Linked DNA regions of Flavisolibacter tropicus. Each later gene encodes a partner of the first gene's protein in a complex. Links are inferred from orthologs where the notes say so. Each region holds a gene or a part of one and is shown in the gene's direction. Other genes may lie near its edges.

The links.
Region 2: the proteins of prfA (region 1) and prmC are in contact, whole or in part, in a crystal structure (PDB 2B3T), measured with the Escherichia coli proteins. The link is inferred for Flavisolibacter tropicus from one-to-one orthologs.

Annotation. Positions count from the first base shown.
Region 1 is NZ_CP011390.1:4,387,892-4,404,201, reverse strand. What follows is about bases 13,300-16,283. They hold prfA (peptide chain release factor 1), read left to right. Parts: upstream 13,300-14,251; coding sequence 14,252-15,316; downstream 15,317-16,283. Other genes in these bases: SY85_RS18780 (VanZ family protein), read right to left, coding at 15,822-16,190; SY85_RS18790 (amidohydrolase family protein), read right to left, coding at 13,300-13,955. Also shown: SY85_RS18825 (SusC/RagA family TonB-linked outer membrane protein), read right to left, coding at 1-817; SY85_RS18820 (hypothetical protein), read left to right, coding at 1,220-1,894; SY85_RS18815 (RagB/SusD family nutrient uptake outer membrane protein), read right to left, coding at 2,081-3,532; SY85_RS18810 (SusC/RagA family TonB-linked outer membrane protein), read right to left, coding at 3,550-6,702; SY85_RS18805 (efflux RND transporter permease subunit), read right to left, coding at 6,899-9,232; type IX secretion system anionic LPS delivery protein PorZ, read left to right, coding at 9,504-11,783; DNA repair protein RecO, read left to right, coding at 12,066-12,803; more of SY85_RS18790, read right to left, coding at 12,795-13,299. UniProt on the Escherichia coli protein: Peptide chain release factor 1 directs the termination of translation in response to the peptide chain termination codons UAG and UAA.
Region 2 is NZ_CP011390.1:1,448,955-1,465,194, forward strand. What follows is about bases 9,033-11,946. They hold prmC (peptide chain release factor N(5)-glutamine methyltransferase), read left to right. Parts: upstream 9,033-9,984; coding sequence 9,985-10,908; downstream 10,909-11,946. Other genes in these bases: ribD (bifunctional diaminohydroxyphosphoribosylaminopyrimidine deaminase/5-amino-6-(5-phosphoribosylamino)uracil reductase RibD), read right to left, coding at 9,033-9,735; SY85_RS05995 (ExbD/TolR family protein), read right to left, coding at 11,129-11,533; SY85_RS06000 (MotA/TolQ/ExbB proton channel family protein), read right to left, coding at 11,616-11,946. Outside these bases: SY85_RS05960 (Ig-like domain-containing protein), read right to left, coding at 1-4,399; SY85_RS05965 (GNAT family N-acetyltransferase), read left to right, coding at 5,491-6,027; SY85_RS05970 (3-hydroxyacyl-CoA dehydrogenase family protein), read left to right, coding at 6,094-6,984; SY85_RS05975 (IMPACT family protein), read right to left, coding at 7,110-7,733; SY85_RS05980 (EamA family transporter), read right to left, coding at 7,789-8,670; more of ribD, read right to left, coding at 8,683-9,032; more of SY85_RS06000, read right to left, coding at 11,947-12,314; SY85_RS06005 (SPFH domain-containing protein), read right to left, coding at 12,449-13,405; SY85_RS06010 (OmpA family protein), read right to left, coding at 13,466-14,569; pepT (peptidase T), read right to left, coding at 14,607-15,854; SY85_RS06020 (FKBP-type peptidyl-prolyl cis-trans isomerase), read right to left, coding at 16,000-16,240. UniProt on the Escherichia coli protein: Methylates the class 1 translation termination release factors RF1/PrfA and RF2/PrfB on the glutamine residue of the universally conserved GGQ motif, i.e. on 'Gln-235' in RF1 and on 'Gln-252' in RF2.

The DNA of each region.
Region 1 (16,310 bases):
CAACACCCAACATTTCTTCATATTGTAAAATCTCTGAAGAATTCATCATATTCAGACGAGAGAAATCAGGTGCCTGCGTAAGGCCATACTGACTACGGAATGAGAAATTTGTCGCACCCGCACGTCCTTTTTTAGTAGTGATTACAATTACCCCAGTACCGCCACGAGCACCATATAAAGCTGCAGCACTTGCGTCTTTTAATACAGTAATAGACTCAAAGTCATTAGGGTTGATTGTTTGCATATCAGATGAAGGCAAAGGCACACCATCAATTACATATAATGGTTGAGCACCAGCACCTTGGATTGATTGTACACCTCTAATAGTGATTTGTGCACTTGTACCAGGTTGACCAGAGCCAGAGTTTACCAATAAACCAGGTGCACGACCTTGTAAAGCCTGGTCAAAAGAACCTACTGGCGTTGCATCAACAGCCTTTGCTCCGATTACAGTTGACGCACCAGCGAAGTTTGACTTCTTTTCGCGGGTATATCCAGTTACCACGACAGCTTCTAGGCCAGAAGCCTGGCTTTTTAAGCTCACAGAAATTGTGTTTTGGCTACCAACAGCTACTTCTTGTTCGGCAAAGCCTACACCAGAAATAACAAGAGCCTTGGTATTTGCAGGAATTGACAATGTAAAATTACCATTGTTATTTGTTGTTGTACCCACCCGTGTCCCTTTTGCAAGAACGGATGCAGAAAAAACAGCATTTCCTGTTTCATCTGTAACCCGGCCTGAGATCGTCCGGGTTTGCGCTAGGAGTTGTGTACATAACACAAACAGGCCCAGCATAAGCATAAGCGCTTTTCTCATTTGCATACTTGTTTTTAAAAATTAAAGCTTTCTCAATTAAAATTTTATGAAACGGTCTTTCAAAATTCGGTGGTAAGGTAGGTTAGGAGGGAAATAGACCACATTTGGTACAGATGTGCTGCACGAATATATGGATTTGTGAAAAAAAATTAAATAATTTTTAATGCTCATATTATTTAATAGGTGGTTTATTAACTATAACAAATATGCATAATTATTTATATGCATCTCAAATACATCAGAATTAAACGTTCCTATGTTACTGTTATTCAATTAGTAAAAATCATAAGGAGCATAGAGAGTAGGCCAGAAAGAGCAAAATGTAGTTATCAATAAGAAGGTTATACATAAAATAATACGTACGCACTATTTAATAGTATTTTAGACAACCAATTACTAATTATGAGAAAATCGTTTATCCTTTTTGCTTTTTTGACTTTTCACCAGTTTGCCTTTTGCCAATCTAGCTCCCATGCAGGACAAGTTGCGGCTAACTTTTATTATTATTCTCAATTTATAAGTGGTAAAGTTTTCTTCAAAACAGGTCAGACAACAGAAGCCCGGCTTAATTACAATCTCGCTTTAGAAGAAATACATTTCATTAATACAAAAGGAGATACGCTAGCTTTAGCCAATGAAGGAACCCTTCAAGTTGTCATTATTGGAAGTGATTCTTTTTATTACGACAAGGGCTATTTAAAAATTGTTGAAACCTATAATAACCTTAAACTTGCTTCAAAACAAAAAAGATCTTCAGAATCCCAAAAACAACGCGGTGCATATGGTGAAAACGTTTCCGGTTCTGCTGCTATAAATATTAATAATTACACACCTGCAGATAAAGCCAGCATCAAGTTAAATCCCAATGAAGGAACTTACGGTACTTTTGAAATAAGTTACTTTATTATGGACGCTAATAACAACGTTGTTCCTGCAACTAAAAAGAATTTTCTAAAGTATTTCCCCAAGTTTAAGCCTGAGATCGAGACTTTTATCAACTCCAATGCGCTTGACCTTTCTGTTGAAAACGATCTTAAAAAACTATTCCTTTACGCTAATTCACTAAACAATTCATAACAATAGAACAGGTTTGTTAAACAACATCCTTCTTACTGTTTTGTTTTTTTACTTTAAAACTATTTTTCAAACAAGGGAATTATACTATCAATTAAGTTTTTCCACTTTTTAATCAACCTTACTACTTACATAAAAACAAAAGCCCGCTGGAAAACCAGCGGGCTTTTATTAATTCTATTACCGGTATTAATAACCGGGGTTCTGATCGATAATTGTATTTACCAATACCTCACCGGAAGGAATAGGCCAGATATACAGATTTTCGTTATATCCAACCGCGCCAATGGTTCCCTTGGCTGGGAAAGCCATACCTAAACGCATCAGGTCTCTTGAACGGAAACCTTCACCTAACAACTCTATTCTTCTCTCTATCAGAATAGCGTCTATCAGTGCTTGTTGTGTAGCTGGGGCCAGCGTAGTGCTTGCATCGGAACGCTTTCTAACGGCATTCAACAAGGCGATTGCTTTTGCATCCAACCCATTGGTACGGGCCAACGCTTCCGCCAGATTCAGCAATACTTCTGAGTAGCGAATAACAGGTACATAGTCACCATTTGCTGTCCACTTACGTAACCATGTTTTTGTGCCAATAGTTTGGGCAAAATTGGTACGACGTGCATCGGTAGCTGTCCATCCGGTGTTAGCTACGATACCATTGCCAGTGGCATTCAAAGAATACTCTCCGGTACCGCTACAGCTTGTACAAGCAGTAGAAGAACCTGGACTATAGTAAGAGTTCAAACTGTTTTGCGTACCAGGTAAATCTGCAGAAGTGAATGGGAAGGAAAAGATATTCTCCAACGTTAATCCACTTCTAAACACTGCAGCAACATCGCTATTCAACTCATGTTGTACTCCAGTACCGGCTTTAAATGATGTAGTTCCTGTTACAATTTTGTTTGCCTCGGTAATTACATCATTGTAACGTCCCATGTGCAGATATATACGGGTTTTCAATGCTATAGCTGCATTTTTATGAGCACGCACTACATTCAACTCTGATGGAGGAGCAGCATTTGTAAGCGGCAGGTTTGCTTCTGCAAAGTTTAGATCTTCCAGAATTAAAGTATATACTTCAGCAACTGTAGAACGCTCCTTCTTACTGTCACCCTGGCTGGTTTGAGGCTCAGTATAGATAACTACGCCGGGTTTACTACCATTACCATCTGTATATGGCCGTGCATAAATGGTAACCAATGAATGATAAGCTAAGGCTCTCAGGAAACGGGCTTCGCCGCGGTATTGATTTTTCAAAGCATCACTAATAGGAGATTTGTCAACACCCGCTAACACTACGTTGATACGATTAATTGCTGCATATGCGGCATTCCATAAGTTATTCACCTCATTTGTGCCTGAATTAACAGTAAAGTTCCACGTTTGTAGGTTGGTTACACCATTGGCCGTTTCATTTATAAATTCTTCACCGCGTATGTCTTGATAGTTATAATAGCGACCAGCATAGAAGGCACCTGACTTTACGCTAGAGTACATCCCTTGTACGGCAGCCAATGTGCGGTCTGCAGTTTCAAAGGCAACCGCATCCGATATAGATGCTTGTGGAATGGGGTTTAATAATTCCTTTCGGCATGCACTTAAGCCGACAACGGTTATAAAAACTAATATTTTGAATTTCATGTTTTTCCCTTTAATGATTAAAATCCGATATTGATACCAACATTGATCGTGCGAGCCAAAGGCGCTGCGTTTCTATCTACGCTTGGTCCAGCGTTAACTACCTGGTCTGCAGTACCGCCACCGCTATTACTTTGAATTTCTGGATCAAAACCTGAGTACTTAGTAATAGTAAAGGCATTCAATGCAGCAACATATACTCTTGCGCTATTGATTTTAGCTTTTCCTACTAGATTCTTAGGAAGCGTATAGCCCAAAGAGATATTACGTCCTTTAATGAAATCGCCTTTTTCAATATTGTTGGTCATTACAATACCCGAACCATTAGATATATTATCGCCAAATACTACACGAGGCCATTCTGCATTATCACCCGCTTTTGTCCAACGGTTCAACGCATCTTTAGCGTTGTTCCAGTTACGGTTGTCATGCAAACCAGCTTTTGATCCATTATATACATAGTTACCACCACTGTAATACAATAGAATATTAAAGTCAAAGCCTTTATACTTGATTGTGTTGTCAAAACCACCAAAGAAGCGAGGAAGTGCAGGTCCTACGATAACACCGTCTACCGCCTGGCTGGCAGCGCGGGATACGGCTCCATTATCAACACGTGTCCATCTGCTGGCAGAAGCAGCCGCATGGTTGTATTGCACGCGTGTACCATCGTTAAGAACAAAGATTCTTTGTCCATTATTAGGGTTAACACCTTCTGTACGAACAGCAAAGAAACTACCAATAGACTCTCCTACCCGTATCATAGAGGGAGATTCCAAACCACCAGTAGCAACCAGGATATCAGCATTATTATTAGCTAATGAGGTTACTTCGTTTTTAACGGTAGTAATGTTAATGCTAGAGTTCCAGGAGAAGTCTTTCTTGTTAATAACAGTACCACCCAGGCTTAATTCAATACCCTTATTAACCATGCTGCCGATGTTCGCCGCAATAGAGTTTCCAGGAACACCTCTTGAAGGAGCTTGCGGCTCATTCAGGATCAAATCTGTAATGTCATTATTGTAATAAGCGAATTCAACATTTAAGCGATTCTTCAACATTGTTGCTGAAAAGCCAACATCGAGTTTAGCACTTTTTTCCCAAGTCAGGTTTCTATTACCAGCTTGGTTAAATCCGATTGTCGCATAAGAACCATAAAGACCAGAACCATATAGGCTTTGGTATGCATAGCTGCTTACACCGGAGAAGTTACCCACTTTTCCATAGCTTCCACGCAGACGGAAGGTGTTAACAACATTATCAATTCCTAAAGAGTTCCAGAAGCCTTCTTCTGATAAAGCCCAACCTGCTGAACCGCCATAGAAGGTACCCCATTTGTTGGCAAATGCAGAATAACCATCACGACGAATATTTCCAGAAAGGAAGTATTTGCGTTTGTAGTCATAGTTAACACGTCCAAAGTAAGACTGTAAGAAGTTCTCTGATAGGCCATTACCAGAAGCCACTATCTCAGTGAAGCCACCTTGGTATTCATTAAAGAAAGGATCAGACACTCTTCTGCGGCTAGCACCCCAGTTGTCATTTTTAGTGTATTGCTGTTCAGCACCCACTAACACATTCAAACCATGATTGTCGGTAATACGCGTATCATAGTTCAATGTATTTTGCCAGTTCCAACGGCGAGGGCGTAACAAGGTATTAGTAGCATTACCGGCAGTACTATTACCATCACCATGAATAGCGTTTTGGAAGCTTTCACTAACACTATTCAGGTTGTCGATACCATATAAAGTTTTAAAGTTTAAGCCTTTGATCAACTTAACTTGTCCATAAATGTTAGCCAGTACACGATCATTGGCTGTTGTAAACTTATCCATGTCTAACAACATAACAGCATTGGTAAATGCCAGTGCTGACTTATTAGCACCTTGACCAATGGTGTTAGATGTCGTATTGATGTTATAACTGCCATCTGCATTATAAGGGCTTACGTTTGGTGCCAGACCAAAAGCAAGACGTGCAGCACCTGACGTATTGAAAGCCGCACCTGTAGAACCCGTATTCAGACCAGAGGTATTGGTACTGGTATAATTGAATGTACCACCAATAGTGATGGCATCTGTCACTTTATGATCCAACGTAAAGCGACCAGTCATTCGTTTATAGTCATTGTTTTTAAACATGCCATCCTGGTCAGTAAAGCCAGTTGAGAAATAATAAGTGGTCTTATCATTTGCACCAGAAACAGAGAGGCTATGGCTTTGAGCAAAGCCTGTACGATAAACGTAATCATACCAACGGGTATCGATAAGGTTGCCGTTAGCGTCATTCATGGTATAGAAGCCACGTGTGGTACCATTGGGCGCTGTACCAGCATTCACTAATCCTTCATTTTTCAGATCGGTAAATTCCTGCGCATTCAATACATCTACTACGTTATAAGGCTTGGTCCATCCGGCCCAACCTTCATAGGTAACACGGGCACGGCCCTGACGGCCTTTCTTTGTGGTTATCAACATTACACCCGCAGATGCTCTTGATCCATAGATGGCTGCAGCAGATGCGTCTTTCAACACTTCAATACTTTCAATATCAGAAGGGTTGATGTCGCCCAACAAGTTACTGGCTGTAGCACCACTACCTACGTCACCAGAAAAAGAAGGAACACCATCGATTACGATCAATGGAGAAGAACTAAGTGAAATAGAGTTTACCCCTCTTACACGAATAATGGGTGCATTACCCAATACACCATTGGGGATAGAAATATTCACCCCTGGGGCTCTACCTGACAAACCTTGTTCAAAACTTTGTAGTGGTTGGTCACGAAGTTTGTTACCTGCAATAGAGGATACGCTACCTGTAACTTCTGTTTTACGTTGTGTACCATAACCTACTACTACTACTTCCTGCAAATTCTTGTCTGCAGACTGTAGCGAAGCGTTGATGGTTGTTTGACTACCAATACTCACTTCCTGCGTACCCATGTCAACGGATGAAAAAACGATTGTTTTGCCGTTAGCTGGTACTGTTAAAGTATAGGTACCATCAGTTTTGGAAACGGTACCCACGTTAGTACCTTTTACCTGAATGGATACATTGGGGATCGGGTTGCCCTTGTCGTCGGTCACCCGGCCGGTAATGGCGCGCTGCGCCCATACCTGTAGCGTGCATAGCAAAGCCACTACGCCTAGCAGTAGAAATTTCCTCATGTGCAATGTAGATTTATCTATAGTTAATAAAAACCATATGATCTATGTCTTTTACCACATCCCCAAAAACCAAAAAATGGATTAATGGTAAATACAATGGATAAAAAGACATATAAGCAGGATAACCTGCTGCACCGAATATAAAAAAAGAAAAGCTTTTTTTTAACCATTATTAACATGTACTAAGTATATATACCTAGAAACCCTGTCGTACATCCTTACGTGATGGCGTCAACGAAATCAACAACGCTGGCAACAAGGTAAGGTTGGCAACCGTAGCCACCACAAGTGTTAAGGATGTTAACCAGCCCAGGGACTGTGTACCTCCAAACCCACTAAAACAAAAGATTATAAAACCGGCAATTAATACAATAGAGGTATATATAATACTAAGCCCTGTAGAATGAATGGTTTGAATTACATTCTGCTTGGTATCAGCTATCTGTTTTTGATCCTGCTTGTAGTTGACCAAAAACCGGATGGTAATATCTATAGCTATCCCCAGTGCCACACTAAACACTAATACTGTTGAAGGTTTCAGCGGCACGCCTACCCAGCCCATAACACCGGCCGTAATGACCAGCGGCACAATGTTGGGTAGCAGCGAGCATAATAAAATACGGCCAGAACGGAATAAGTACAACATACATAGCGCAATGAGCAGGAATGCCCAGAAAATACTTTCTTTAAGTCCATTGATGATATAGCGACTACCCTCTAAAAAGGTAACAGAGCTACCTGTTAGTTGTACATTATACTTGGCCGTGTCGAATAAACGATTGGTTTGCTGTTGTATACTGTCTAAGATCAACGGTAGTCGCGCACTGCCTACGTCCTGCATATTCACACTTATACGTGCCAGTTGACGGTCTTTATCCATAAAGGAATTCACCAGCTTGGTGAACGAGTTGGATGTACCGGCTTCCTGTTTCATTTGCAGGTACTGTGCCAGTGCCGGCAGATCATACTCCGAAGGCATCGTATAATTCAAACTATCACCTTCAAAGAAAGCCTGTTTGGCAAATTTCAATCCTTCTGTAATAGTTAGAGGCTTGCCAATATATGGCCGGGAGGCCAGGTATTGTGTAAGAGTATCGATCCGGTTAAGGTTATTGAGGTTACGCGACACACCATATTTCTTTTTGGTATCTACTACAATCTCCAATGGCATTACCCCTCTAAAATGTGTTTCAAAAAACTTCAGATCAGTATAGATCTTATCGGTCTTAGGCAGATCATCTACAATATATCCCACACTCTTTAAACGGAAAATACCCAGTATGGCTACTACTAATACGGCTGCCGTAACCGCATAAATCGTCTTGCGATGATCCAGCGACCAGCCTTCTAACCTATCTAGCCAGCGCTGCAAACGGCGCGACTCCAGGTACTTTACATGGCGCGCTTTGGGTACAGCCATAACACTTAATACTGCAGGAATCAATATCAAGGAAATGAAGAACAGTAGCATGATATTAATACCAGACACTACCCCAAACTCTTTTAGAATCTGGCTTTTAGTAAGCGCAAAAACGGCAAAGCCAATGGCTGCCGCTATATTACAAAACAAGGTTACTACCCCCATCTTGGCAATCATCTGTACCAAGGCCTCCTGTTTATTTTCCGTTGCTTTATAGCTTGTGTGGTATTTGTTTAAAAAATAAATACAGTTGGGTATCCCAATCACCACAATCAATGGCGGGATCAGGGCAGTCAGCAACGTAATATTATACCCTAACAAGTGCATGGTACCAAAGCTCCAGATCACCCCTATTATAACTACCGCCAGCGATAAGGCCATGGCACTCAAGGAGCGGAAAAACAACAGCAGGATCAACGCAGACAGGGCCAGCGAAATCAGGGTAAACCACTTCATTTCCCGCTGTATCTTATTGGCCATCATGGTGCGGATCAAAGGAAGTCCACTCAAATAAACGGTGGTACCTTGTTTAACCTCAAACGCATTGGTTAGCTGCACAATTTTTTCTACCAGCGCCGAACGTTTGGGCGAGGACATAATATCCTTGTTCACATGCACCCCCATTAGCCAGGCATGGGTTTGAGGATTATATAATAACCCTTGGTAAAAAGGCAGGTTATAGAAAGCAGCGGCACTGCTATCTAACTCGCTTTGCGATAAAACAGTATCCCGGAAAATAGGTGTTGGCTGCAGCTTCTCCGTAGCCTCGTTTTTAATAAGATTAACAGCCGCGGGTACACTCAGCACATCTTCAACGCCTGTCACTTTTTTGATATTTTGCTGTAAAATCCTGTAATCGTTAAAGAAGCCCGGCTTAAAAAAATTCTGGGTCTGTACGCCTATCACCAGCAGGTTGCCGTCTTCCCCAAACTGCTTTTTAAAATTCTGGTACGTAATGTATTTGGGATTATCGGTAGGAATAGCCCTGGAGAACTCGTAACTCAGTTTTACCTGGCTGGCATGCCAGCCCATAAATACCGTAGCCGCAATCAAAAGTATTGACAGGGGCAAGCGGTAACGCAATACACCTTCTCCAAAGGATTTCCACATAGGCCTATTTTTTATTCTAACAAAGAAACGGAAAAAGGATAATTAGCTGATTAGCTGATGTGAAGATTAGCTGATGAAAGCTGCTAGCGGTGAGCTTTAGCTGTGAGCTGAGAGAGGGTTGACAGGTTAACAAGTTGATAAGTTGACAAGGGAGAATAATAAAGGTATTGGGAATTAGGGGTTTAGAGAGAATAGCGGCATCATAGTTTTCATTTTTACTATAAAACAGCTTTAACGCAATGGTTTAGTTAAGCTTTGATATTTTTGAGCAGTGAGATATCTGCTACTCTTCTTTGTATTGGTAACCAAAGCTTTTGCTCAAAGTCCTGCCATTGGCACCTGGCGCGAACACCTACCTTATGGTATAGCTATCGATGTTACAGCTTCTACTAATAGGATATATGCCGCTACCCCTTTTAGCCTTTTTAGTGTGGACCTGGCCAGTGAAGAAATCGAGCGGTTCAGCAAGGTGTCTGGACTCAGCGAGACGGGTATCAGCACTATACAATTTGATAAGCTTTCGCAAAAACTGTGGATTGGCTATACCAGCAGCAACATTGATGTGCTCACCACAAAAGGTATTATCAATATTCCTGAATTAAAAAGAGAAACGGTCAATCACGATAAAACCATTCACCATTTTTTTACAGACAATAACCTGTGTTATGCATCTACCGGCTTAGGGGTTATTGTGCTGGATGCCAACAAGTATGAGATCCGAGACTCCTGGATCATCGGTAATAACGGCCATTATGTAACTACTTACATGGTAGCCAAGGATGCCAGCTTTTTTTATGCTGCTACAGAAGAAGGACTTAAACGCACACCAGTAACAAATCCTAACCCAGCCGATTATCACTCCTGGGAATTCCTTTCTGGCAACAATGGATTAACGGCAACAGCATGTAAGGGCGTAGTGAATCTCAATAGTAAAATCATTGCATTGCAAAACGACTCGCTGTTTGTACTGAATGGCTCAAGCTGGAATCTTTTCTTTGAAAATGGGTCTGCCATTACTTCTATCAATACAACAGAAAATAAGCTGGCAGTAACACAGAAGAATGCTGGCAACAACCAGGTAGTTGTTTTAAACAGCGATGGTACAACTTACAGAAACGTTCAGCATCCGTTGTTTACGGCTATTCCTAAAAAAGCACTCGTCAATAATGGAATGGTATGGGTAGCTGACTCCACCTCAGGTCTATCACGCTTTAGTGCAACCGAAGTAGAACCCTACCAACCTAATGCTCCTCTTCAAGTAGTTAGCGGCAATTTAGTCGCCTATGCCAGTACGCTATATGCTACAGCCGGCGGTACCAGCAACATAGGAGATCCCTTACACAAACCCGCTGGTTTGTACCTGTATAAGGAAAGGCAATGGCATAATATTAGCCAGCTCTCCCACCCTGCTTTGGCAGGTATTAACGACCTAGCCTCTATAGCCATCGATCCCCGCGATGAAACAGTTTGGATTGGCTCTTTTGGCAAAGGGCTACTGCACTTTAAGTCCAACAATCAATTTGACATTATTCAGCAGGCGCCCCTTAGTGGTACTGTCAGTGATCCAACCAGCATTCGCATAAATGGATTGGTCTTTGACAATGAGCAAAATCTTTGGGTTTCCAACACAGGCGCTGCAACGTACCTGCATGTGCTAAAAAAAGATAACACCTGGCAATCCTTTACATCGCCATACGTCTTAACCAATAATGCGGTATCACAACTATTAATAGACGATGTCAACCAGTTGTGGATCGTATCGCCGGGCAATGGCTTGTTGTTGCTCCAACACAATAACACGCTGGACAACAAAACCGACGACCTGTGGCGCTTGTACCGCAGTGGCCGCGGCAATGGCAACCTGCCCAGTAATGAAGTGCTCACAATAGCCAAAGACAAAAACGGTTATATATGGGTAGGCACCAATGATGGCATTGGTATTATTCAATGTCCTTTTGATGCCTTCACCACTACCGGCTGCGAGGCCATATTACCAGTAGCCCAGCAAGGCAATTTTGCTAATTATCTATTTAAAGGAGAAGAAGTAAGAGCGATAGCTGTAGATGGTGCTGACCGCAAATGGATTGGTACACGCAATGGTGTATGGTTGATCAGTGCTGAAGGCGATAAAGTACTGCAACGCTTTACAGAAACTAACAGTCCGCTGCCCAGTAATGATATTCAACAGATAGCTGTAGATGGGACAACCGGCGATGTTTTTATCGCCACAGCCAAAGGCTTAGTATCGTATCGAGGTACTGCTACTGAAGCCACGGTGATGCAGAAAGACTTGTTTATTTATCCCAATCCTGTACCGCCTACTTTTAGTGGTGTCATTGCCATAAAAGGAATGGCCGCTAATAGTACAGTGAAGATCACTGAGCTGAACGGAAGGCTGGTGTATCAAACCCGCTCGTTGGGAGGGCAAGCCCTATGGAATGGCAAAGACGCCAAAGGCCAACCCGTGGCCACTGGCGTGTATTTGGTATTAGTAACCGACGAACAGCAGCAGGAGCGCGCAGCTGGCAAGATTGTTTTTATAGCTAAATAGAGAGGTGGGAGCGTGAAACGTCAAACGTGAGACGTGAAAAGGGCTGCAAGCTGCATGCTACAAGCTGTAAGCTAAACAGCCGAGGTGTTCGTAGTTGACAGAGGACTGGGGATAGTTGACAGGGTAACAGATTGACAAGAGAGAGAGAATAACGAACAAGGAATATTGAATAATGAGGGAAGAAGAAAGAAAAATTGATTGTTGGGTGCTGTCAACTGTCATCTATCAACTGTCATCTTATTTACACGTTGAAAGGATTAAATTGGTTCAAGGAAGTGATTTATGGTTCATAAAACAAAAGGCGTTGTATTGCGCACGGTGAAATTTGGAGAGACCAGCATTGTTGTGTCTGTATTTACCGAGTTGTTCGGCCTGCAATCCTATTTGGTAAATGGCATCCGCCAGGTATCAAAAAAAGGTACTGCTAAAGGCGCTTATTTCCAGCCGGCCTCTTTACTGGAACTGGTAGTGTACAAGAATGAATTTAAAAACCTGCAGCGCATTAAGGAATACAAATGGTCCTATTTGTACCAGCACCTGTTCTCTGATATATTCAAAAACGCCGTAGCGCTGTTTGCTATTGAACTGCTCAACAAGTGTCTGAAAGAACCAGAACCAAACAACGAGCTTTTTTATTTTATAGAAGATGCCTTGCTGCACCTGGATGAAGCCTCACCTACTGTAACAGCCAATTTCCCTTTATTTATTGCCTTACATCTAGCTGTATTTTTTGGCTTCCGTATCAATGATGAATATACAGAAGCAAAGCACTACCTGGACCTGCAGGAAGGTGTATTCACAGAAGAACAGCCACAACATTCATACTATCTAATAGACCGCGAAGCAGAAGCTGTATCACATATTTTAAAAGTGATGCAACCCAGTGAGCTGGAAGATGTAAAACTGAACCAGGATATGCGTCGTCGAATCTTAACCGCGCTGGAGGGTTATTATGCTTTGCATGTACCCGATTTTGGCACCATGCGTACACTACCCGTACTGCGCGAAATTTCAAACTAAGCGCTGCACACTAAAATCCGATTGCAAGAGTACTACCCCTGGCGTTTTGCCTTTTTCAAATAAACCCAAACGTTCCCAGCCTATTGCATCTGCACCATTATTGGTGGCCCATTGCAGCAAAGTAGCTAATGGTACTTGAGGGAAGTGTTCGTGCAAAATGGCTAGCTCTTTAGCGATGCTCAATTGCCAGTTGCTGCTATAGCTATCGGTTCCTAACACCACATGGCAGTTGTGCTTGATCAACAGATCTACAGGAGGCAAGCGGTCTTCAATATATTGGTTAGCATTGGGACAGAGACAAAATACCAGCTTTAGCCCATGCGCTGCGGCATGTTCTTTTGCCCATATAATATCGGCTTCCTGCGTATAGGTGTTATGTACCAGTATAATAGTTTGTCCCTTGGTAAAATGAGACAGCCAGGTTTGCAAACTGGATTTTCCGCTGGTAGCAAAAGGGCTATGAGCTTTACCGGTGATCAACTCGTAGAACTCCAGAAACTGACCACTTCCCTTTTCAAACAATTCATTCTCAGGCGCGGTTTCCTGGTTATGCACCGATATCACACGCCCAGCTGTCGCTTCATTGATGGCCTTAAAGGTGGCTGCGCTAACACTATAAGGTGCATGAGGCGTAATAACAGCCTTCAGGTTGGCCCTTTCAAACACCTGCTGTACGCTTTGGAATCTTGAAAAAGCCTGCTCAAGATTGGCGTCCCAAAGGTTGATCACTTCTATCAGTGTATGCCATTGTATAAGGCTAGTTTTTTTAGTAGCTGCAGAATCAGCGGTATTGGCAATATCGGCAACGGCCACAATGCCATTTTCATACATTTCTTTTTCAGCTGCCACTATTGCATCAGCTTTGGCTTGTTCTTCATCTTTATCCTTGCGCAAGCGGATGACGGATAGCAGGAAGTCTACCAATCCCTTTTTAGGCTCAATACTGTTCTTTAAATGGCTTAACTCCAGGTGGCAATGGCAGTTGATCATACCGGGCATCAAGATGCCGGTAAACCGTTCTATTTCATTATCTGGGGCTAGTGAAGTAATTACATCCAGTACGGCTCCCGCCTCATCCAAGATCAATATTTTATCTTTTTGTAGGGTATATCCATCAAAAAGCCAATCGGCCTGCAGTTTTCTCATCTTCATTTAATGACTTAGAGCTGTTTACGATTTTAGATCCTGATTACCATAGCTCCTTTTAGGAGGAGTTCCACGGTTACCTCGAGTTTTAAAAGCCTGTACATACCGCCTATAACCGTGGCACTCCTCTATTATTTATTTAGATTCTGTTTATTGGAGCAAGTTGTGCCACGGTTATAAGCTGCCTTTACTGATATTCAAAACCTGCTGCAACCGTGGCACAACTTGATATAAATCTTAAACAGGCTCTAAAATACCTTTATCGTGGCTGCAAATATGTAATTTTGCAGCCTATTTTTCTTATGCAAGATAAACTCGACGCCATACAGGCCCGCTTTAATGATTTAGGTGTTGCACTTACCAACCCTGAAATAATTGCCGATAACAAGAAGTTTGGGCAACTGAGCAAGGAATACCGCAGCCTTGAAAAGATTGTAAATGCTTACCGTGATTACCGTAAGGTGTTGGATGATGTGGATTTCTACAAAGAAGCTCTGAGTGGAAGTGATGAAGAATTGCGTGAGCTGGCTAAGATAGAATTGCCGGAAATTGAAATAACGAAGGAGAAGATGGAAGGCTCTATCCGCCAGATGCTGATTCCGAAAGATCCGCAGGATGAGAAAAATGCTATTTTGGAGATCCGTGCCGGAACGGGCGGTGATGAAGCTTCGCTATTTGCCGGCGACCTGGTACGCATGTATATGAAGTATTGTGAGCAACGTGGTTGGAAAACGGCCTTGTTGAGTGAAAATGAAGGTACAGTGGGCGGCTATAAGGAAGCCCAGATTGAAGTAACAGGTGATGATGTATATGGTACATTGAAATTTGAAAGTGGTGTACACCGCGTACAGCGTGTGCCCGATACGGAAGCCAGCGGCCGTGTACATACCAGTGCGGCTACTGTAGCAGTGATGCCAGAGGCTGAAGAAGTGGATTTTGAATTAAAGGAAAGTGATGTAAAGATGGAAACCGCGCGAAGTGGTGGTGCAGGTGGTCAGAATGTAAACAAGGTAGAGACCAAGGTATTTTTGACCCACGTACCAACAGGTGTTGTAGTAGTTTGTCAAACAGAACGCTCTCAGTTAGGTAACCGGGAAAAAGCCATGCAAATGTTGCGGACGAAACTCTACGAAGAACAGGTACGAAAACAAGAAGAGGAAATATCCCGCCATCGTAAGACTTTGGTGAGCAGTGGCGACAGAAGTGCTAAGATCCGCACTTACAATTTTCCCCAAGGTCGGGTTACTGATCACCGCATTGGTTTAACCTTATATAACTTACCGGATGTGCTGAATGGTAATATCCAGGAATTAATTGATGCACTTCAATTTGCGGAAAACGCAGAGAAGATGGTGAAGCAGGATTAACGGAACCCAGGCAAAAGCCACTAACTTAAAGTGTAAAGTTTGCGATTTAAAGTTGTTTTAACGGTTAGCCCCTTCTATTAAGAAGGGGCTAATTATTTAACCTCAGATCGTAAATTTTACCTATTCAATCTATTCCATTTAATACATAGCAATTGAAACTCAATCATTTGCCCAATGGATTTTTCTAACACTAACGTTTATGTGCTTTACTGAGTAATTGTGTATTGCTTTTTTACACATTAAATTGTTTCTTGTGGAGGTATATCCCCAATACCCTATCCGTATCATTCATTAGCAAAGCATAAATAAAAACTGGCACAGTCTTTTCTAAATTATAAGTGTCGGTAGTTCTTTAGGATTTTGCAACAGGTTTTGAAAAGCATTAACAGATACTAAAAAATTATTGGCACCTATTTTGTAATACATATAAAGACTTTCTCACATAAAGCAGTCAATTTTCTCATAAGCAGTTAGTTTTGGTTGCGACCCCTGTTTCCACAGGGGTCTATTTTTTTATATACTTCAGGTTCCAAAACCAAATACCGATAAAACTGCCAACAATATCTGCAGCCCAATCGCCCAGGTCAAATGAACGATTAGGAATGAATTGATCCTGAACAACTTCCACTAAGATCCCATAAATAACGGCGGCCAAAAATGCAGTCATCATCCCCCGTTTGAGGCTAATCTGCATAGCCCAGCAAATCAGGAAGGTAAAAAGGCTAAAAAGGCCAATATGCACCCACTTATCAAAGAAAACCTTTCCCATCCATCCGGATTGGGGAAAAGCCGACCCCGGCAAGGTAAATAAAATGCACATGGTGATAAAGTAGAGCGTGAGTATGGTGTAGCGCAGCTTTACAGAAACTATCATAACACAAAATAAGGGTTAGGAAGTGAATTGTTAATCGTGAAACGTAAGAAATAAGTCCACGGTCAACAGACGACAGCCCACAGTAAGGGAGACTGTACGCACGAGAAGGTGAGTGATTTT
Region 2 (16,240 bases), 2.9 Mb from region 1 along the record:
TTTGGTAATAGCCGTAGGATTCTTGAGTTGTTGTACTGCTAACAGGTTTTCCATCTATGGATAGCGTGTTGTGATGGAACCAAACGTTGGATGAACCGTTGTTATAAAATCCATAAACATTAGAGCTACCGGTGAGATTATAGATCTTATTGTTGCTCACCATGTTTTCGAAAGTAGAAAGAGAAGCAACGCTATTAAAATAAATACCGTAAAAGGCAAAAGTGGCGGCAGGATACGCTCCAAACGGATTTGTTATAATATTCCTTGTAACGTTGGCCTTGGTGCTTAGATTGGTAAAATAAATTCCATAGAAGTCTTTATCCAGCACTCTTTCAGGACGCGAAATGGTATTACCTTCTACAAGTGTATTAAATGAATAAGCTACATAGATACCATAGTTAAAAAAGTCCTTGACGGTATTATTAATGATCTTATTACTACCTAGTGCGTCCGTAGCGCTTCCCACCAGGATCACACCATAATGCCCTCCATTAACTGTATTTCCGCTAATGGTGTTGTTATCGCATTTTGCAGGCCCTGCATCTGTAGGGAAGCTTGCTGCATTACTCACCACAATACCGGCAAGGCTAATGTTTTGCGTAGTAGCAGACTGGTCGATATTGACCGTACAATTATTAATTGTATTGTTATCAGCGTCGTTTAATAAATGAACGCCATATGCATTTTGTGTGCCCTTAGCTGTTATAATAAGGTCATTGAAGGTGATATAATCTGCCCCATTCAACTTAATTACAGCTGGATTAGTGCTGCTCGTTGAATAGGAAAGCGTATTACCATAACCATTAAAAGTAATATTGTTGACCGCTGAAGCACCCGTTATTGGTTGTATGGTCAGCTGTTCGTCGTATGGCCCGCTACCAGCCACTACGTTAAACGTTACCGGGCCACCGATACCACACTTCAAGGCATTATAGGCGTCATTGAATGACTGGAAGTTCGATGCACTTTTTGGCGCCAATTTATTAATGGTAAATGTCCCTGTAATGGTAGCTGAATTGCTAACTTTCACACCTGCAGAAGGAGCCGAACTACCACCATTTGAACAGATTACCTTTACACGATAATATGTAGTAGCAGACTGTGTAGTAGTAAGCGTTGAAGCAGTAGCATTATTAATATCATTCCAATTGATACTATCTGCAGACGATTGCCATTGGTAAGTGATACCAAGCGCTTCTGTAGCACCGGTAACGCTTAATGTAAATGTCTCAGTACATACAAACGCTAAAGAAGAAACGGCAGTACCTCCTACTGGTGTACCCGTACAATCCGGGAAATCAATTACATTGATATTATCTAATCCAATATCTGAAACTGATGCATCTGATACGCCCTCAAAACGCAAGACAGTAGCAGCTGACGTAGCGTTGAAATACAAGGTTTTTGTTCTCCACACAGCAGAAGCCCGTGCACTATCCAGCCTGGTATAAGTAGCCCCGTTATCGGTAGACAATGATATCACCAAGCTATCGTTACCAGCTGCATTGATGTAATCGAACATCAGTCTTTTCCTGGCGACCACGGTATTGGCATTTAGATAAAGATCCAATTTACCCTTGGTGCCATTTGTTGAATTAGCAGAATGGAAACGAGCGGAATAAACCCCAGCCGAAGCAGCTGGTGTATATGAACCATTACCAGATGTCCATTTAGCGGAGCTAATATCATCAGACCTGCGCCAAGCGTTATTACCAGTAGCAGGGCTGTTACGCCAGTAGCTATTTGGCACATCACTCACATCGCAAATACTTCCCCATGCAGCTTCAAAGCTCTCGCTATAAGGTAGCGAAGCATAAGTTGGGGTAGCAAAATTGACCATTACCGAATTGGTATAAGTTGTATTGCCCGAACAAATAATTGCTCTTCTGAAATAGGTAGTACTGTTGATACCGCTGGAAGTATAATCTTTGATTGTAGCAGCAGGAATATCTGTCCAGTTACTATTATCCGTAGAACTTTGCCACTGGTAAGTGATACCTGTACCGGTAGTCGCACCCGTTACAGTGAAAGTAAAGGAAGTGCTGCTATTACACACACTAGAGAGTGAGGATACTGCTACACCTGGAACAGGCGGCGTAATACAGGCGCCTATTGTAAACTCCATAGCACCAGCATCGGGTGTAGTTAATGAGCGAGATCTATCATCAATATCTTTATCAATATTTACATAGTCGCCAAGATTATCAATAGAAAGATCAGTAGGTGTATAGTTTCCAGCACTTGCATTTGCAAACAGCGGATCCACGTTTTTGCTTAGAAGATCATACCCTTTTGAGTTCCAGTTGGCCAAGGACACCTGGTTTCCAGAATAGAATCCTATACCATTTGTACCCGCAGGTGAGTTTATATATAAAATGTTATTATTAGAAGTGATCGTCGAGGTAGTTGTATTAAAATAAAGACAGTTCTTGGCTCCGCTTCCGCCCCTGGTAATATAGAATATATTGTTCTTCAAGTCGATACCAGTTGCTGCAATTGTCTGGTAAAAACCACAGGTGGCGCCGGCTGTAGCAGCTGCATTATCCAGCACTACCGTATTGTGATAATACTGCGCATAGTCTGAGCTGTTATTATACAACGCATATATAATTCCTGAACCACTGTTAAACTTATAGATCAGGTTATTGGATATCTTGTTTTCTGAACCGCTTGTAGCATCACAGGCATTTGCATAAATGCCATAGGCATTTTTTGCTTGTGTTGTAGCATCGGAAATTGTATGCGTGTCGTGGATGCGATTGGCATTTACTATACATTTTTTATTTCCTGCAGCTAATTGAATACCTGTGAAAATGTCACCATCCACCCTGTTTCCACGACTGATGTCATTAAATGAAACCACTGCACCATTGTTGTTGGACAGATCAATACCATTAGCATAGAAATATTTGATGGTATTGCGTGTAATAGTATTGCTTACTGCGTTCAAGCTACCTGCTGCGCCATAGATAATAACCCCTTGAAAAGCACCGGTAATTGTATTATTACTGATGATATTGTTGCTAGCGCTTCCTGTAGCTGTTACAGAAGTATTGGAATTAGAAACTACAATACCGGCACTGTTATTTTGAGTTGTATTGGTAACAGCCGAAATATCGATGTTACAATTGGTAATGTTATTATTATCGGCACCATTGGCTAAATGGATACCCCAGCCAAAGCTTGAACCAGCCTTGGCTTTTATAGTAAAGTTGTTGATGGTCACATAATCGGCTCCATCTAAACGGATAAGATACGGTGTAGCACTGAGTGGTAAAGCCTGGATGGTGGCGCCGTTCCCATTAAAAGTTATGGTATTTGCAATCGATGCCCCATTGATAGCGGGAATGATCACCTGCTCATTATAGGGTCCGCTGCCGGATTGAACATTGAATACTACAGGTCCGTTTATACCGCACTTCAGTGAGTTAATGGCATCTGTAATTGTCTGGAAATTGCTTCCGCCTGTTGGTAAGGCTGCATTAATAGTAAAGGTTCCTGAAATAGCCCCTCCACCAGTTACTCGCACGCTGGCAGAATATCCTGTAATGCCAGTACAAGTAACAGCTACGCGATAGTATGTAGGTGAAGACTGAGTTGTTGTCAATGCGGGAGAAGCGGAAGATGCACCTAAATTAGTCCAGGTGGCATTATCCGGTGAGCTTTGCCATTGGTAAGTCTGACCGGTACCAATAGAGCCACCCGTTACATTCAATGTAAAGTTGGTGCCCTCGCAAGCACTTGTTGCAGAAGCTATAGCCTTTCCTCCTAATGGCGGTGTGGTACAGGCTACCGATGGCTGAAACGCAATACTGCCAATGAAGCCAACTGGCGTTGTGGCAGGCGCGGCCGAGAAAGCGCCCGCATAGCCTGGACTAAGTGGATTATCCTGCGTATAGATCTCCAGACCGCCTCCTTTATAAACGTTAGGCGTAGAACCAGCCAAACCATACGAAGGGCCATTTGCTGGCCCTGAAATAGCGAAACGATAGGTAGTATTGGCAGGTAGAATAATATTTAAACCTGTAAACAGGGGGGTGATACCCGATGTAGCGGGGGCACTCTTGGTAACATTAGCTACTGACACCCAGCCATTTGCCGTGTTAATTGCTAATGGAGCACCAGTTGTGCTAGATGTATTATACCATAATGAGAATGAGCCGGAAATGCTATCCGGAACATAATTACTAACATCGGTAATAACGATGGGCGTAGCATTGGTGTTTCTAACCCCGAAAACAACAACACCGGGTACGGTTGCTGAAGGGGGAGTGATACTTCCAGATGCCGGCACCGGCGAAGTGACCGTCATTTGCGCCTTCAAAAAGGTCACAGACAGGACTGTTATTAGAAGAAATAGTACTTTACTTCTAAAGGCAGCCATACAGCTTGTTCTCATAGCAAGATTTTATATTGTACAGATCAGTAATTAACCAATAGTTAAAGCCGTAACTACATCATTCAACACATGCATGATCACATTCCATTTTCCACTTGCAGATAGGGCGGTATATAAAAGCATTAGCAATCCTTAGGTTTGCTAATGCCAGCATATCATTTTCTTTTTTTGTATAAAGGATAGTATTTCCACATCCACTTCCCTCTCTTCTCTCCTACCCGATTTAAACAATCATTAAACAGGATAAGACGTCATATGACGCCTATTTAAAAATTAGTGACATGTGTACAACAGGCACAATAGCAAGCAATCGTTCATTCGTAAATCTGAATGTGCCTGTACATTTATTGAATACACACAGAAACAGAAAACGGGGGGATAGATGTTAAAGAAATTTTAAAGGAGCTAAGAGGTTAAAGAGGGAAAGAGTATGGTTCACAGGTTGAAAAGTTGACAAGGAATAAGGAAGAAAGAAAAGCGAATATTGAACAAGGAACAAGGAATGTTGAATTTTGAACAAGGAATGTTGAATTTTGAATGAGGGAGGGAATGTTCAAGGTACAAAGAGGGAATTGAGAGATTAAGGTAAAAAGGGCCCCAGGTTGAAACCAAGGGCCGAGCTTATCTGTATTTACTGTTTATGAAGAGACTCTTTTATCTATATATACAGCACACAAGGTTCATACTGGTTTTTCTCTGAAAACCAGATACCTGCAGTGCATCGTTTTAGCTATCACCATTGGATAGGAAACTGTTGGGATACGGCTTAACCAACCCAGCCTTTTACCTTTAGCCATTACACGCCTTTATAATACCTATTTAATTAATAGAAAGGCTTTGAATGACACCTTATTATTAAGTTGAAAGCACCTCTCCAAGAGATGAAAAGGCAAGCAATCGTTTCACCGTTTGACGTATACAAATGATGGTGTCGGTTAAATACAAACGCCAGTGTACTATAAATACAGTGAACACAAGAAATGGGGGGATTGGGTTAACGAGTTTTTTTTAAAAAACTTTAAATACGGTATCCGTTCAAGTAGTGACCAACCAATTATTATTTCAGTTTTTCCATTTTATACATTTGCATTATGATCACCTCTCTACATATAAGCCCTGCCACAACTGATGACATTCCTAACCTTGTTCGGCTGGTTAATAGTGCCTACCGTGGGGATAGTGCCAAAAAAGGATGGACACACGAGGCCGACCTGATCAGTGGGACTGAGCGTATTGATGTTGCGTCAATTAAACAAATGCTGAAGAAACCCAGTTCGGTTATACTAAAGTGTACAGATGACACAAACACAATTGTGGGGTGCGTATACTTGGATAAGCAGGCAGATAAATTATACCTGGGTATGCTTACCGTTTCCCCCGACATCCAAGCCCGGGGCATTGGGAAACGTTTATTACAGGCAGCTGATGAATATGCCCAGCAGAATCAGCTGCACCATATTATTATGACAGTCATTAATGTTCGTAAAGAGTTGATTGACTGGTACAACCGCAACGGTTATACTGATACGGGTGAGCGCCAACCCTTTCCTACCGATGGTCGCTTTGGTTTGCCTCAAACCCAACTGGAGTTTGTCGTATTGCAAAAGACCATATCTGCCGCTCCCTAACATCAGAAAAGCCGTCCCGGTTATTTGCGTTTCATTTCTTAGGTTTGCGCCTCTTAAACTATATGAATGAAAAAAGTAGCTGTAATAGGTGCGGGTACCATGGGTAATGGTATTGCACACGTTTTTGCACAGAATGGTTTTTCTGTAAACCTTATTGATGTTTCTCAACCGCAGCTGGACAAAGCGCTGGAAACTATCTCCAAAAACTTTGACCGACAGATTGCAAAAGGCAGCATTGGAGCAGAAATAAAGGAGGCTGCCATGAATAATATTACCTGTTTTACTACTATAGGTGCTGGTGTTGAAGAAGTAGAATTGATTATAGAAGCCGCTACCGAAAATGTAGACCTTAAGCTGGAAATTTTTAAGCAGATAGATGTTCATGCACCAGCCAACTGCATACTTGCTACTAACACGTCTTCAATATCTATTACCAAAATAGCCTCCGTTACCAATCGTCCCGAGCAGGTAATTGGTATGCATTTCATGAACCCGGTTCCAGTAATGAAACTGGTGGAGATCATCAATGGCTATGCTACAACAAAAGAAGTATCTACTACCATTGTAGAATTAAGCCGCCAATTAGGCAAAGTACCTTGTGTAGTAAACGACTATCCTGGCTTTATTGCCAACCGCATTTTGATGCCTATGATCAATGAAGCTATCTATAGCTTGTTTGAAGGTGTGGCTGGCGTAGAAGAAATAGATACCGTAATGAAGTTAGGTATGGCCCACCCAATGGGGCCGTTACAACTAGCCGACTTTATTGGCCTGGATGTATGTCTTAGCATTTTGAATGTATTGCATGAAGGCTTCGGCAATCCCAAATATGCTCCTTGTCCCCTGTTGGTTAACATGGTTACCGCCAAGAAACTTGGTGTCAAATCTGGCGAAGGTTTCTACACCTATACAGCCGGCAGCAAAGACATGGTAGTTAGTAAAAGTTTCAAGAAATAACAAAGGGCTGCAAAAATGCAGCCCTTTTAAATATTAATTCATTTCTAATGTGGCACTAGCAAGATTGCAACTACTTTCGCGACGTCAAGTACTAGTCAATAGAAATCGAAAAAGTTGGAAGGGTGTTAATTCACTTTCCTAACATCTAAGGAATGCAGTTCTTTTAATTGTTTTAGACAGGAATCTTCATCAGCTTTTGGCACACCTATTTTAGTCCGGCAAAAGAGCTGCATTTCATTTTCTAATACCACACAACCGAAACGTTTTACAATCAGCATCACCTCATTCATTAACGTATAGTCGAAGTTAAGCTCATATTCTACCAGTACAGGCTTTTGCAAAATACGTGTCAACTGCAGGGCTAATGTAGTTGAAGTTTTATAGGCATTGATCAAACCAGGCACTCCTAACAATGTACCTCCAAAATAACGTACCACTACTACGGCAGTATTAGTCAACCCCTTGCTATCGATCTGCCCTAAAATTGGCTTGCCGGCTGAACCAGAAGGTTCTCCATCATCACCAGCCCGAAAATTGTTCATATCAAATCCTAAGCGGTAACCAAAACAATGATGCACCGCTTTTGGATGTTCTTCTTTCAGCGCTTTCCAACGCTTCTTAAAGTCTTCTGCAGTTTGTATAGGAAAGGCATAGGCCAGAAACCGGCTTCCCCGGTCTTTATATTCGGCCACCGCCTCTTTCTCAATCGTATTGTACGTATCCTTCATGAAGGCCGCAAAAGTAGGCATAAATGCTATGTTTCACGCAGAAGGGAGAATTTCATATTGCAGGTTGCAAATTACCTTAACCAAATGCGATTAAGGCAATGGCACCAATAGCCAGAAGTATTCCTATCCAATTAATAATCGATAGTTTTTCTTTAAACAGTAAAGCTGCCATTATAGAGCTAAAAAGTACAATGCCCATATTGTTCATAGGAATAATGGCTGCGCTGTTACCCGGGCTATCTTTCAATACTTTAACCAGGCACCAGATGGAAAAATAATTGGGTACACCAATTAATATACCAGCTAAAATACTGTAAGGGTTAAAGCGTTGCTTGCCTTTAAGAACAAAAATTAGTAAGGCGATTAAACCAAAGGTGCTGGCTGTACCAAATGAAGCAATGAGGTATGCATTACTATTTGATTCATTCAAGAAGCTTTGCTCTACATACTTTACCAGTGTATCTAACGATCCGCTTCCAATGAATAAAATAACAGGTAGTATTATAGGCAATAAACCCAACGGCTTTTGCTTATCCGTAGGATCTTTTTTGTGCGGTATACAGGTAAATATTACAGCAACCAACGCCAAAAGCACCCCCACTATTTTTAGCCATGTTGGCTCTTCATTGTACAAGTAAATGGAAAAAGCAAAAGGAATAACCAATGAAAGCCTGTTGGCAACAGACGCTACCGTTACCCCCAATTTTTGTGTAGTGTACCCTATGACATTAAATAGACTTATAAATATAGAGCCCATAATCAAGGCCCACTTAAACCAAGGCTCTTGAATGGATTCACTATTTAACGGGAAGGCGCCATTTACAATAGAACCCGTTATCACACAGGTCAAATAATTAAAAACAATTGCCTGAAAAGCAGGAATATTATAGCGCTCTACTACCTTAAAAGACAGTGTGAGATAAGACGTTAATACAATGGATCCAAGTAAATAGAACAAAGGTGTACAGTTTTAGTCGAGCAATTTTTTATAGGAACGGATACAGTCTGATTGCACTATTTGCGAGAGAACTAAGTCATGGTTTTTTAAAATTGGTGCTGCCAATCCTTCACCAAGAGCCAGCTTCTCATTTGTAATTACACAAGCCTCATCCCACATACCCTCATCAATAAAACTTTGTAGTAGTCGCGTCCCTCCTTCTACCAGCACAGACTGTATATTTAGCTGGTATAAGGCATTAGTGATCTGGTGCACAAGACTCAAATCTTCCGTAACCTGGTAAGATTGAAGACCAACCAGATACCAGTCAATATTCTTTTGCAACTGGAGTGTGTGCTTATGCTTATTAAAAACAATTGTAGGAGTAACGCCATCGAACAGCTGCAATGTTGAGGGCAAACGCAGATCCATATCTACCACCAGGCGAATGGGGTCTTTACCAGGCCAAAGCCTTGTGGTTAGTGAGGGATCATCATACAAGGCAGTATTCGTTCCTACAAGAATTGACATTTGTTGGCTACGCCAGAGATGAACCAATCGATTCGTATAGGCGTTACTGATAAGCACACGACTATAATCATCATTAGCGATTTTACCATCAGCAGTTTGCGCCCACTTCAATACAATAAATGGCCGGTGCTTGGTATGAAAGGTAAAAAAACGTTTATTGATAGCGAGGCACTCCTTTTCAAGAACCCCCAATGTTACTGATACACCAGCCGCTCTTAGTTTCTCTATGCCTTTTCCATTGACTTCACTAAATGGATCGCGGCAACCAACCACAACTTGCTTAATACCCTTTGTAATGATCAGATCGGCACAGGGTGGCGTTTTTCCAAAATGCGCACAGGGTTCTAATGAAACATAAATTGTAGCTTCTGGTATCAAGGACTTGTCCTCATCCGCCACACTATTAATACAATTCACTTCAGCATGCGCCTGACCATATTGGCGGTGATAGCCCTCACCTATGATGCGGCCATTATACACCAACACAGCACCAACCATAGGATTGGGAGCAACGGATCCCTCTCCTAGTTGTGCCAACTGCAGACACCGGTACATGTATGTTTCGTGCATTGCCAAAATTCAAAAGTAAAGAGTAAAGTTATAACTCCCTTTAGTAAACCTAATAAGTTCGGGATGCGAGAATCGGCAATCGGGTGCAGCTTACAGCAGCAAGCTCCAATGAATCGTTTTAAGGTGTACTATCATGATTGCCGATTCCCGCTTCCTAATAAAAACGCTATTACCATTTAAGATAACTTCTCACTAAGTTTGATCTGCAAAAGTATTGTCTTCAAATAATATGCGATGAAAACAGGAGCAGCAGAACAATGGTTACGCCAGCAGCTAAAGAATATATACGAGGAAAACGAGGCTAATAATATAGCAGCCATGGCGATGGAGCACATTACACAGGCCAATAAAATGGAGCGGGTTCAAAGACAAGAAGAATTATTAAATGAAAAACAGCTGCAGCAACTAACAGTGATAGAACAGCGATTACATCAACATGAACCCATTCAATATGTTTTAGGAGAGGCCTGGTTTTACAACATGAAGCTGTTTGTAGACAAACATGTTTTAATTCCCCGCCCTGAAACTGAGGAGTTGGTGTATTGGATAATCAATGATGTTAAGGCAAAAGGTCTTGATGTATTTCAACGTGGTTCTGCCGATGCCACTTCACAACTTAAAATTCTTGACATAGGCACAGGCAGTGGCTGCATTGCTTTAGCGCTTAAAAACGAGATACCGAGAGCTGAAGTTTGGGGATGTGATGTAAGTGAAGAGGCCTTAAATGTAGCCCGTAGAAATGGTTCAGAGCTTGATATCCGGGTCGACTTCCAAGGTGTCAATATTTTGGATGACGCACAGCAAAAATTATTACCAACAGTTGATATCATTGTCAGCAACCCGCCCTATATCCCACTAAAGGATAAAAACAGCATGCATGCCAATGTGCTAAATCATGAGCCGCACCTGGCCTTATTTGTTCCGGATAATGATGCGTTGAAGTTCTATAAAGCCATTGCCCATTTTGCAAAGAAACGGCTCCACGCCAATGGCCTTCTTTATTTTGAAATACATGAAGATTTAGGAGAAGCTGTAGTAGCCTTATTAGAAAGCGAAGGATATCAAGCCGAACTCAAAAAAGATATGCAGGGGAAAGAAAGGATGGTGAAGGCGGAAAGAATAATGAACAAGGAACAAGGAATGATGAGTGATGAGTGATGAGTAATGAGAGATTGAATGTTCACTGTACAATATAGATAGCAGAAAATTAAATAGAAAAGCACTCCGCCAAGTGGAGTGCTTTTCTATTTAATTGCTCTTTTTATTCTATGCGTTTCTCCGTGTTTCTGCGCCTTATCGAGAAGCCTAGCCCTCCCTTTAGGGGCCGGGGTGCTGCGCTGGCCTTTCACGTCTCACGATTGACGTTTCACGATTTTCTTTACTGCCCATTCTTATCTACTGCCAGCACCGACTTCGCTCCCATTTCACGAGCTACCCGCATAACTGCTACCACGTAGTCAATAGGAACTGTTTTATCAGCATTGATAACAACCGTAGGGTCTTGTGTTTCTTTTTGAATTAAAGGGCGTAATGCTGTAACCAAGGCACTGTCGCTCTCTACGCGTGCGGTGCCTACATAGTAAACTTTATTCGCATCAATGGAAACAACCACTGTTTGCTTGGCTTTTGTATCGCTTTTTGATTTTGGAGCAGACAACTTAATTACGTTGGGATTTGCCAAAGTTGCCGCTATCAAAAAGAATAACAACAGGATAAACAAGATATCATTTAATGGCCCTGTATGTATTTCTGTATGTGCCTTTAACTTTCTTCTGATGTTCATAGAACCAAGATTAATTAAATGAGAGGATGAAGTTTCTTTAAACAGGTATTTATAGTCAAGATATTTAACTATAAACTACATCCTATCTCGTTGGCTCCTGTAGGATATCAATAAACTCCGCACTGGAAGCTTCCATTTTATTGGCTGTCTTGTCTACCTGGGTAGACAGATAGTTATGAGCGATATAGGCTAACAAACCAATGATCAAACCCGTGGCAGAAGTCACCATCTTTGTATAGATACCATTAGCCATGGATTGGATGGTAAACTCACCCGTTGCGGCTAGCTTATAGAACAATTGGAACATACCCACAATGGTACCCAAGAAACCAAACATAGGGGCAATACCAGCAATCAGGGAAAGAATACCCAGGTTGCGCTCCATATTGTACAACTCCAGCTTACCCACATTTTCCATGCTCTTTTCGATATTATCGATTGGTTTTCCAATGCGCTGAATACCCTTATCAATGATACGCGCCACTGGATTATTGGTATTTTTTGCAAAGCTGCGGGCTGCAGTAACATTCCCATTTACAATATGGTCACGAATAATATTCATGAAATTACTATCAATACTAGACGCCTTGCGCAACGCCATTAGACGTTCAAAGAAGACATAGATCGTGGCCAGGAACAAAACAGCAAGTGGTACCATCAACCAGCCACCGAGTGTCAGCAACTCTCCTAAACTAATACTTCCGTCTTTATTGGCATCGTTTTCGGCTACGGCATTTGCAATTCGGGTAGTGGTATCAACGATCTGAAGCAGGTTTATCATATCCTTTTGGTCTTTAATGTACTAATCGGTTCAATAACGTTTGGCAAAAATGAATATTGTTTCAAATATAAGAGGTAAAAAAAATGTCACCGTTTAAGTGACATATAAGATTGTTAATTCTTTAACAAAGCTCCCTATACCCCGTTTATTCCGTGTGTCGTTCCCGCTTGTTTCACCATTAAGGCCTGGATCTGCTTCATGGTCTTTTCCATTCCATCGGCACTGCCATCCAGGAAAATGATGTTTCCTTTACCATATTCAGCAAAATTCTTTACAGCCTCGGTCCACATACTGAACAGGATCACATTGGTATCCAGGTTCGCTTGCTTCATTTGTTCGGCCGCCTCTGTCATACCGCGTGCTACTTCTTGGCGGAACAGGGCCACCCCTTGACCACGCAAACGGGCCGCTTCGCGCTCGGCTTCTGCGGCAATCTTTATGGCATTACCTTCTGCCTCAGCACCTTTTGTTTTAGTAATCAATAAGGCTTGTCCTTCATTCTCAGCTGCCGCTTTCAAATTGTTAGAAGCCACCACCTTACTCATACTGTCCATAATAGCTTTATCGAACGTAATATCATTGATCTGTAGATCTTGTAAATGATACCCCCATTGCTCCAGCGTATGGTCAATCTGGTCTTTTACATAATCAACGATTTCCTTTCGTTGTCCAAGAATCTCTGATTGCCGCTTCGTAGCCACAAAGGCACGTATAGAACCTTCAATCGTTCGGGTTAATGCCTGCATTAAATCTCTATCACTGATAAAAACAAAAGCTACCCGCTTAATGGTTTCTTCATCTTGGTTTTGAACGGAATAAAGCAGCATGCTTTTAAAATAAACATTGGCTTGGTCAATCGTTACAGCCTGAAATTCCATTTCTACTGATCGGTTCTGTACCGATATTTTTTTCATTACTTGTTCCAGGAAAGGAATTTTGAAATTGAGTCCCGGCCGGGCGGCACGACGGTATTTACCAAACATGGTAATAACGCCTACATATCCTTGGTTGATTGTAAATAAACCACTAAAAAAAATCAGGATAATTAAAATAAGCCACCAATTGTTGGCCAGCCATTGTGCGATATTCATAAGTGTCAGTTTTGAAATGTGATACAAATTACGAAGGATGGCGCAATAAAAACGAAATGACTATTCACGTTTATACAATAGTATCTCTACTCGTCTATTTTTTTGTCTACCTATAGCTGTCTGATTATCTGCCACTGGGCGTTCACTACCGTAGCCCCTGCTAATAATTGATTGATGCAACCGCTGCTGTAAATAAGAAGCAACTGTATTTGCTCGTCGCCATGACAATTCACAATTTGCCATATCAGTTCCCCTGCTATCTGTATGCCCATTCACTATTATAGAATCGATTGTAGCAGCGCCTATCTTTTTAGAAATACTATCCAGTAGGCTTAGCGTTTGTTTTGTAACAGTAAAACTATTGGTAGCAAAATAGATCTCTGGCACAAGGAAAGTATCCACCTTCAAAGTAATAGTAGCCGAAGGTAGTGGTACCACTGGTGGTGGGTTTGTTTTATATTTCAGCATTAGCATAGCCTGGTACTCATGCCGTTCATCCTCTGCATATATATCGTCCCGGGTTAGTCGCCAATCTTTACACAATACTTCGTTGGGATCAGTAATCAAAAGTTCTACTTCATCAAAGAGCACAAAAAAGCTATTCTCTAAAGGAATACCAGTGGGGCCTGTTATATCCCTTTTACTGAAGTTGCCAATTGCTATAAACACTTCATTCCCTTGTGCTATATAATCAAAACTTATTTTTTGCCACCCGGTATCTCTTGTTGGTTTATTTTTTCCATTACTGAAATAAAAGGAAGGCTTGATCTTTTGATAAGGCTGTTTTTCAAACAAAAAATCATAGGATGAAAAATAGACGCCCATACTGTCAAGAATCGGATGAGCTGACTTTATATAACATTGGAACCGATAGGTTTTTCCCCTTTGTAACTGACAAAGCAGGCGACTTCTAACAAACGTCCGGTAATAAGGCTTTTTTGCATGACCTGCAATCAACGCCACAAAATGTTCACCATTGTGCGCTAAAGCCCGGTCTTTGAAATAATAGATGAAAGAAGGTACTGTATATATCCAGGCTTCCGGAGCACAATTCACCTTGTATTCAGAACAAATATTCTCTTCCTCAAAATCCCCGTTAACCAACAAGTTTTGAGCATGTGCCTTTAGGGCTACAAGTAGTAGTATGAAGGGTACTAAACGCATTTATTTTAAGACACCAAAAGCAAGCTTAATGGCTGCATCAGCTTCTCTCTTCCCAGATCTGCGCCAAGTGTACAATGGTCTCTACCGCCTTATTCATATCCTGAACAGAGATGAATTCTTTTTTAGAGTGTATGGCCTGCATACCTGTAAACAGGTTGGGACAAGGCAGGCCCATAAACGATAAGCGACTACCATCTGTACCACCACGAATACTTTCCATTCTAACCGTAAAGCCTGAACGTTGTATAGCCTCTCTGGCATATTCCACTACTTGCGGATGCTGATCCAGAACTTCCTTCATATTCCGGTATTGTTCAGTAACCTTAAATTCAAAAGAGGCAGTTGGATAGTTTTCCATTACCATTTCCACAACACTCAACAGGAAATCTTCCTTTGTTTTCAAGCCAGCCGTTACAAAGTCACGGATAATAAAATCAATTGTACATTGCTCTGCAATTCCGTCTAAACGTATTGGATGTATAAACCCTTGTTTTCCCTCTGTGGTTTCAGGGGATAGCTCAGCCCTAGGTAAAGAGGCCAGTACATCACTTGCAATTTTCAAGGCATTGACCATTTTATCTTTTGCATAGCCAGGGTGGGTAATTACACCTTTAATGATCACCTGCACACCATCCGCACTAAAAGTTTCGTCCTCAAGATCTCCGGCTTCACCTCCATCCAGTGTATAACCAAATTGTGCACCCAGCTTTGGTATATCTACTTTAGCAGTACCCTTCCCTACCTCTTCATCAGGCGTAAATAAGATCTTGATCGTACCATGTTTAATTTCAGGATGGTTGATCAAAAAGTTCGCTGCATCCATAATTTCAGCTACGCCTGCTTTATCATCCGACCCCAATAATGTTGTACCGCTAGCCGTAATGATGTCGTGTCCTATTAGTTTATTCAAATAGGCAAAGTCATTTTTGCTCAGCACAATACTTTTATCGTCTGGCAATACAATATCCTCACCTTGATAACTCTTATGCAACAATGGTTTTACACCTTTACCGCTGGCATCGGGAGCTGTATCTACATGCGAGCAAAAACAAATAACAGGCACCTGCTTTTCTGTATTGGCCGGTATAGTTGCATACACGTATCCCCATTGGTCCATATGCGCATCTTCAATGCCTATTGCTTTCAACTCTTCTACTAACAAACGTGATAAATCTTTCTGTTTTTCTGTAGTTGGGTGCGTATTTGAAAGCGGGTCGCTTTGTGTATCAAACTGTACATATTGCATAAAGCGCTCGGCTGCTGTAAAGGTGTAGTCCTGAAACATAATTAAAAATACAAAAGTAGAAGTATGGAATTTGAAATTCGAAATCTGAAATTTGAAATCTGAAGGCTATATCAACAAGAAGGCTGAAAACAATACTGTTTTCAGCCTTCCTATTTGGAATTTATTATTTGGGATTTCAACCAACTTATGGCATGATAATACGAGAAGTTGGTACAATCTCAACCAATTCAATATCAAAAATCAAATCTTGACCTGCCAGGGGATGGTTCGCATCTAAGATCACACTTTGATCTTTTACTTCAACAATAGTTACTGGAAATTGCTGACCAGAGCCATTGTTCATCATTAACTGCATACCTACTTCAGGATTCATATCCGGAGGGAATTGATCTTTAGGGAACTCAATGATCATTTCCTGGCTTTTT